2 regions of the Streptomyces sp. NBC_00654 genome follow, and region 1 is predicted to be linked to the other one. Evidence: predicted binding sites of a transcription regulator. Region 1 holds the regulator's gene; the other holds the start of a gene.
The links. The regulator HrcA, encoded in region 1, represses chaperone genes, less so after heat shock. The targets are predictions, from matches to a motif close to TTNGCACTCNGNNNNNCNGAGTGCNAA.
Positions count from the first base shown of each region.

Region 1 (3,503 bases):
CCTTCAGCCGGGAGAACAGCCCTTGCTGACCTGGCTGAAACTGGCCGGTCGGCCGCTCCTCGCCGCGCAGCTTCGCCAGTTCGCGCAGCAGCCGCTCCTGCTCCGGGTCCAGCTTGGACGGGGTCAGCACCTCGACGTGCACGATCAGATCGCCACGACCGCCGCCGCGCAGATGCGTGATGCCGCGCCCGTGCAGCGGAACCGACTGGCCGGACTGGGTGCCCGGCCTGATGTCGATCTCCTCCAGGCCGTCGAGCGTCTCCAGCGGCACCTTGGTGCCGAGCGAGGCCGCCGTCATGGGGATGGTGACCGTGCAGTGCAGATCGTCGCCGCGCCGCTGGAACACCGCGTGCGACAGCTCGTGGATCTCGACGTACAGATCCCCGGCCGGGCCGCCGCCGGGGCCGACCTCGCCCTCGCCCGCGAGCTGGATACGGGTGCCGTTGTCCACGCCCGCGGGGATCTTCACCGTGAGCGTGCGCCGGGAGCGGATGCGGCCGTCACCGGCGCACTCCGGGCACGGCGTCGGCACGACCGTACCGAAGCCCTGGCACTGCGGGCAGGGCCGTGAGGTCATGACCTGGCCCAGGAAGGACCGGGTGACCTGGGACACCTCGCCGCGCCCTCGGCACATGTCACAGGTCTGCGCGGAGGTGCCGGGGGCCGCGCCCTCGCCGCTGCACGTCGTACAGACGACCGCCGTGTCGACCTGGATGTCCTTGGTGGTGCCGAAGGCCGCCTCGGAGAGGTCGATCTCCAGCCGGATCATCGCGTCCTGGCCGCGCCGGGTGCGCGAACGGGGGCCGCGCTGCGAGGCCGTGCCGAAGAACGCGTCCATGATGTCGGAGAAGTTGCCGAAGCCACCGGCTCCGAAACCGCCCGCGCCACCCGCGCCGCCGGAGGCGGACAGCGGGTCGCCGCCGAGGTCGTAGACCTGCTTCTTCTGCGGGTCCGACAACACCTCGTAGGCGGCGTTGATCTCCTTGAACCGCTCCTGGGTCTTCGGGTCCGGGTTGACATCCGGGTGCAGCTCGCGGGCGAGCCGCCGGAATGCCTTCTTGATCTCGTCCTGAGATGCGTCGCGGCGCACGCCGAGTACGGCGTAGTAGTCCGTGGCCACTTACGACTCCGCCAGGATCTGTCCGACGTAACGTGCCACTGCGCGTACCGCTCCCATCGTTCCGGGGTAGTCCATGCGGGTCGGTCCGACCACGCCGAGTTTGGCGACTGCCTCGTCGCCCGAACCGTAGCCGACCGCGACGACGGACGTGGAGTTGAGGCCCTCGTGGGCGTTCTCGTGCCCGATACGTACGGTCATGCCCGAGTCCGTTGCCTCACCGAGCAGCTTCAGCAGGACCACCTGTTCCTCCAGTGCTTCCAGCACCGGCCGGATCATCACAGGGAAGTCGTGCCCGAAGCGGGTGAGGTTGGAGGTGCCACCGATCATCAGCCGCTCCTCCGTCTCCTCGACCAGTGTTTCGAGAAGGACGGAGAGCACCGTGGAGACGGTGGCCCGGTCCTCACTGTCGAAGGATTCCGGCAGCTCCTGCACCAGCTGCGGGACGTCCGTGAAACGGCGTCCGACGACCCGGCTGTTGAGCCGGGCCCGCAGATCGGCGAGAGAGGTCTCGCCGAACGGCGCAGGGCAGTCGATCATACGCTGTTCGACCCGGCCGGTGTCGGTGATCAGCACCAGCATCAGCCGGGCGGGGGCCAGCGCGAGCAGCTCCACGTGCCGCACCGTCGAACGGGTCAGCGAGGGGTACTGCACCACGGCGACCTGCCGGGTCAGCTGCGCGAGCAGCCGTACGGTCCGGCCCACGACATCGTCGAGGTCGACCGCGCCGTCGAGGAAATTCTGGATGGCCCGGCGCTCCGGCGAGGAGAGCGGCTTGACGCCCGCGAGCCGGTCGACGAAGAGCCGGTAGCCCTTGTCCGTCGGGATGCGCCCCGCACTGGTGTGCGGCTGGGCGATGAAGCCCTCGTCCTCCAGCACCGCCATGTCGTTGCGGACGGTGGCCGGGGAGACCCCCAGCTTGTGCCGTTCCGTGAGCGCCTTGGAGCCGACGGGCTCCTCGGTGCCGACATAGTCCTGGACGATGGCGCGCAGCACTTCGAGTCTGCGTTCGCTGAGCATCGCGCACACCTCCAGCTGTCGTCTCCGGTGTCTGCCTGGCACTCTGTGCGTTCGAGTGCCAGCAATCCCCCCGGCCAGTGTACGGGGGCGGGGTGCCCCCCAGGCAAGGGCGACCGGCCACGCTACCCCGGGACCGCGCAGGTCGTTGCCGATAGCGTCGCCGTATGGACGTCTCTTGGGAAGAGTTCGGCTGGGAGCGGTTGGGCCACGGAGTGGGCCGGCGGCGGCTCCCGGGGTGGGATGCGACGGTCGCGCTGGTGGCCGGAGCGGACGGCGCGCTGCTCTACGACACCGGGTCGACGCTGCGCGAGGGGGTGGAGCTGCGGAACCAGGCGGAGGGGTTGCTCGGGCGGAGAGTGACACATGTCGCACTGAGCCACCCCCATTTCGATCATGTGCTGGGCACCGCGGTGTTCGCCGGGGCCGAGGTGTACGGATCGGCCGGCCTCGCCGCTCTCCTGGCGCGCGGGGCGGAGGAGCTGTGCGCCTCCGCCGTACGCCACGGAGTGCCCGAGGAGGAGGCCGCGCAGGCGGTGGACGTCCTGGTGGCCCCGCGCCACGAGGTGTGCGGGGAGTGGACGCTCGACCTCGGCGGCGGGCGGCAGGTCCTGCTGGCCGACGCCGGACCGGGACACACCGGCCACGATCTGGCGGCGCTGGTGCCGGGCGCGGGCGGGGAGCGGGCCGTGGTGCTCTGCGGTGATCTGGTCGAGGAGTCCGGCGAACCGCAGGCGGGCCGGGACGCGGTCACCTCCCGCTGGCCCGCCGCGCTGGACAGGCTGCTGGCGCTCGGCGGCGAGGACGCGCTGTACGTACCGGGGCACGGGGCGGTGGTGGACGCGGCGTTCGTACGGGCGCAGCGGGACCGGCTGGCGGAGCGCTTCGGCGTGTCGTGAGGGACCCCCGGGGCGGGCCCGGCCGGCCTTATCGTCGTGCCATGCGCAGCTACCAGCCGGACCTGACCCCGCCGTGGAAGAAGTCCGCCCCCGCCCCGGAGGTCCCCGCCGAGCCCGATCTGGTCGTGGAGGAGGTCTCCACCGGTTTCTGCGGTGCCGTGATCCGCTGCGAGAAGACGGCCCAGGGCCCCACGGTCACCCTGGAGGACCGCTTCGGCAAGCACCGGGTGTTCCCGATGGAGCCGCGCGGCTTCCTGCTGGAGGGCCGGGTGGTCACGCTCGTACGCCCGTCGGCGGCCGGTCCCGTCCGGCCCGCGCGTACGGCCTCCGGCTCGGTGGCGGTGCCGGGGGCGCGGGCGCGGGTGGCGCGCGCCGGGCGGATCTATGTGGAGGGCCGGCACGACGCGGAGCTGGTCGAGCGGGTGTGGGGCGACGACCTCCGGATCGAGGGCGTGGTGGTCGAGTATCTG
Region 1 is NZ_JAPEOB010000002.1:2,516,850-2,520,352, forward strand. Features, by position in the region: gene dnaJ (molecular chaperone DnaJ) at 1-1,120, opposite strand, end outside; gene hrcA (heat-inducible transcriptional repressor HrcA) at 1,121-2,137, opposite strand; gene OHA98_RS31525 (MBL fold metallo-hydrolase) at 2,302-3,033, shown strand; gene OHA98_RS31530 (DUF3097 domain-containing protein) at 3,075-3,503, shown strand, end outside.

Region 2 (3,503 bases), on a different contig from region 1:
GCGCCTTCGGCTTCACCACCCTGTCCTGCTCCTCCACCGGCAACCTCGCCGGCGCGGTGGGCGCCGCCGCCGCCCGCGCCGGCTTCCGCTCCTGCGTGTTCATCCCGCACGACCTGGAGCAGGGCAAGGTCGTCATGGCCGCGGTGTACGGCGGTGAACTGGTCGGCATCGAGGGCAACTACGACGACGTCAACCGCTTCTGCTCGGAGCTCATCGGCGACCCGCTCGGCGAGGGCTGGGGCTTCGTCAACGTCAACCTGCGGCCGTACTACGGCGAGGGTTCCAAGACGCTGGCGTACGAGATCTGCGAGCAGCTCGGCTGGCGGCTGCCCGACCAGATCGTCATCCCGATCGCGTCCGGCTCGCAGCTGACCAAGATCGACAAGGGCCTCCAGGAGCTGATCAAGCTCGGCCTGGTCGAGGACAAGCCGTACAAGATCTTCGGCGCCCAGGCCGAGGGCTGCTCCCCGGTCTCCACCGCCTTCAAGGCCGGCCACGACGTGGTGCGGCCCCAGAAGCCGAACACGATCGCCAAGTCCCTGGCGATCGGCAACCCGGCCGACGGCCCGTACGTCCTGGACATCGCCCGCCGTACCGGTGGCGCCGTCGAGGACGTCGACGACGAGCAGGTCGTCGACGCGATCAAGCTGCTGGCCCGTACCGAGGGCATCTTCGCCGAGACGGCGGGCGGGGTGACGGTCGGTGTGACGAAGAAGCTGATCGAGGCCGGGCTGCTCGACCCGACGCTGACCACCGTCGTCCTGAACACGGGCGACGGCCTCAAGACGCTGGACGCGGTGGCCGCGACCTCGCAGGCGACCGCGACCATCCGGCCGAGCCTGGACGCGTTCCGCGAAGCCGGCCTCGCCGCCGCCCTCTGACCACCCCGAGACCGAAGGAAGGCACCCCTATGAGCGTCAAGGTCCGTATCCCCACCATCCTCCGCACCTACACGGACGGCCAGGCCGAGGTCGCGGCGGAGGGCACGATCCTCTCCGAGGTCATCGAGTCCCTGGAGGCGAACCACCCGGGTATCGCCGCCCGTGTCCTGGACGACCAGGGCAAGCTGCGCCGCTTCGTGAACGTGTACGTCAACGACGACGACGTGCGCTTCGAGGGCGGCCTGGAGGCGGCCACCCCGGACGGCGCCGGCATCTCGATCATCCCGGCCGTCGCCGGAGGCTGACGACTTCGCCGTGTGACCCCTGTTGCCCCCTCCGCGAGAGAAGCGGAGGGGGCAATTCTGCATGGTTGAGCACGGTACAGTTGGGGAAGCCCCCTCCGCTGCCCGTGTCGCCCGCATATGAGAATGCGCCCGGCCACGATAAGAAGCAGCCAATATGGTTGAGCACCTTGCGTCATAAGTGCCCTTTGTCGGGCCCGACTTGCCCGGGAATCCCATGTATTCCTCATATTCGCGTGTTCAGTCATGCCCAGAATTCTCGTCCGATTGACCTGTTGCAGAGGGCAGTTGGACAGATACATTCGGCCGCGGTCGACGCGCTACGGCGCACACAACCTCTCCTGTCGGAGGGTGAGTTCTGACCCGGGCCCGCGAAGTGCGGTCCTGTGCAAGGGCCAGTAATAGGGGAGTTAGGCATGGCTCAGGGCACCGTCAAGTGGTTCAACGCGGAGAAGGGGTACGGCTTCATCGCGGTCGACGGTGGTGCGGATGTTTTCGTCCACTACAGCGCGATCCAGATGGACGGGTACCGCACCCTCGAAGAGGGTCAGCGAGTTGAATTCGAGATCTCGCAGGGCCAGAAGGGGCCGCAGGCGGACATGGTCAAGCTCGCCGTCGGCTGAGCTCGGCGCGGTCGGCCAACGACACCACTCATGCACTGAGGGCCTGTACCCCCTGGGGTACAGGCCCTCAGTGCGTCCGCGTCCCGCCCGGTGGTCCGGGGGGCGCGTGCGCCCCCGTTCCGGGCCTGCGGGGTGTCCACAAACCGTGGCACCTGCTTGCACTCGCAGGGGTCGAGTGCTAATCATTGGCGTTAGCACTCTCCAGGTGAGAGTGACAGAAACTTGGACCGGGCCGGTGAGGCCCGCAGGCGCGGTGGGGCAAGGAACCACCGGGCAGGCAGGCCGTCCGTCGCGGGCGCCACTCGGTCCGGAGAAATCCACCCCTGTCCGGGAGGACCACTTCACATGGCCAAGATCATCGCGTTCGACGAGGAGGCACGGCGCGGTCTCGAGCGCGGGATGAACCAGCTCGCCGACGCCGTCAAGGTCACCCTCGGCCCCAAGGGTCGTAACGTCGTCCTCGAGAAGAAGTGGGGCGCGCCCACGATCACCAACGATGGTGTTTCCATCGCCAAGGAGATCGAGCTCGAGGACCCGTACGAGAAGATCGGTGCGGAGCTGGTCAAGGAGGTCGCCAAGAAGACGGACGACGTCGCCGGCGACGGTACGACCACCGCCACCGTTCTCGCCCAGGCGCTCGTCCGCGAGGGCCTGCGCAACGTTGCCGCCGGTGCCAACCCGATGGCGCTCAAGCGGGGCATCGAGAAGGCCGTCGAGGCCGTCTCCGCCGCTCTGCTGGAGCAGGCCAAGGACGTGGAGACCAAGGAGCAGATCGCTTCGACCGCCTCCATCTCCGCCGCCGACACCGAGATCGGCGCCAAGATCGCCGAGGCGATGGACAAGGTCGGCAAGGAAGGCGTCATCACCGTCGAGGAGTCCCAGACCTTCGGGCTGGAGCTTGAGCTCACCGAGGGTATGCGCTTCGACAAGGGCTACATCTCGGCGTACTTCGCCACCGACATGGAGCGTATGGAGGCGTCGCTCGACGACCCGTACATCCTGATCGTCAACTCGAAGATCGCCAGCGTCAAGGACCTGATCCCGCTGCTGGAGAAGGTCATGCAGTCGGGCAAGCCCCTGCTGATCATCGCCGAGGACGTCGAGGGCGAGGCCCTGTCGACCCTGGTCGTCAACAAGATCAAGGGCACGTTCAAGTCCGTCGCCGTCAAGGCTCCGGGCTTCGGCGACCGCCGCAAGGCCATGCTCGCGGACATCGCCATCCTCACCGGTGGCACCGTGATCTCCGAGGAGGTCGGTCTCAAGCTGGAGAACGCCGGCCTGGACCTGCTCGGCCGCGCCCGCAAGGTCGTCATCACCAAGGACGAGACCACGATCGTCGACGGTGCCGGTGACAGCGACCAGGTTCAGGGTCGCGTCAACCAGATCCGTGCCGAGATCGAGAACTCCGACTCGGACTACGACCGCGAGAAGCTCCAGGAGCGCCTCGCGAAGCTGGCCGGCGGCGTGGCCGTCATCAAGGCCGGTGCCGCGACCGAGGTCGAGCTCAAGGAGCGCAAGCACCGCATCGAGGACGCGGTGCGCAACGCCAAGGCCGCCGTCGAGGAGGGCATCGTCGCCGGTGGTGGCGTGGCGCTGCTCCAGGCCTCGGCCGTCTTCGAGAAGCTCGACCTGACCGGTGACGAGGCCACGGGCGCCAACGCCGTGAAGCTCGCGCTGGAGGCCCCGCTCAAGCAGAT
Region 2 is NZ_JAPEOB010000003.1:971,807-975,309, reverse strand. Features, by position in the region: gene thrC (threonine synthase) at 1-881, shown strand, start outside; gene OHA98_RS36795 (MoaD/ThiS family protein) at 911-1,186, shown strand; gene OHA98_RS36790 (cold-shock protein) at 1,600-1,806, shown strand; gene groL (chaperonin GroEL) at 2,152-3,503, shown strand, end outside.
Region 2: the regulator HrcA is predicted to act here: its motif matches at 1,962-1,988, upstream of groL (chaperonin GroEL).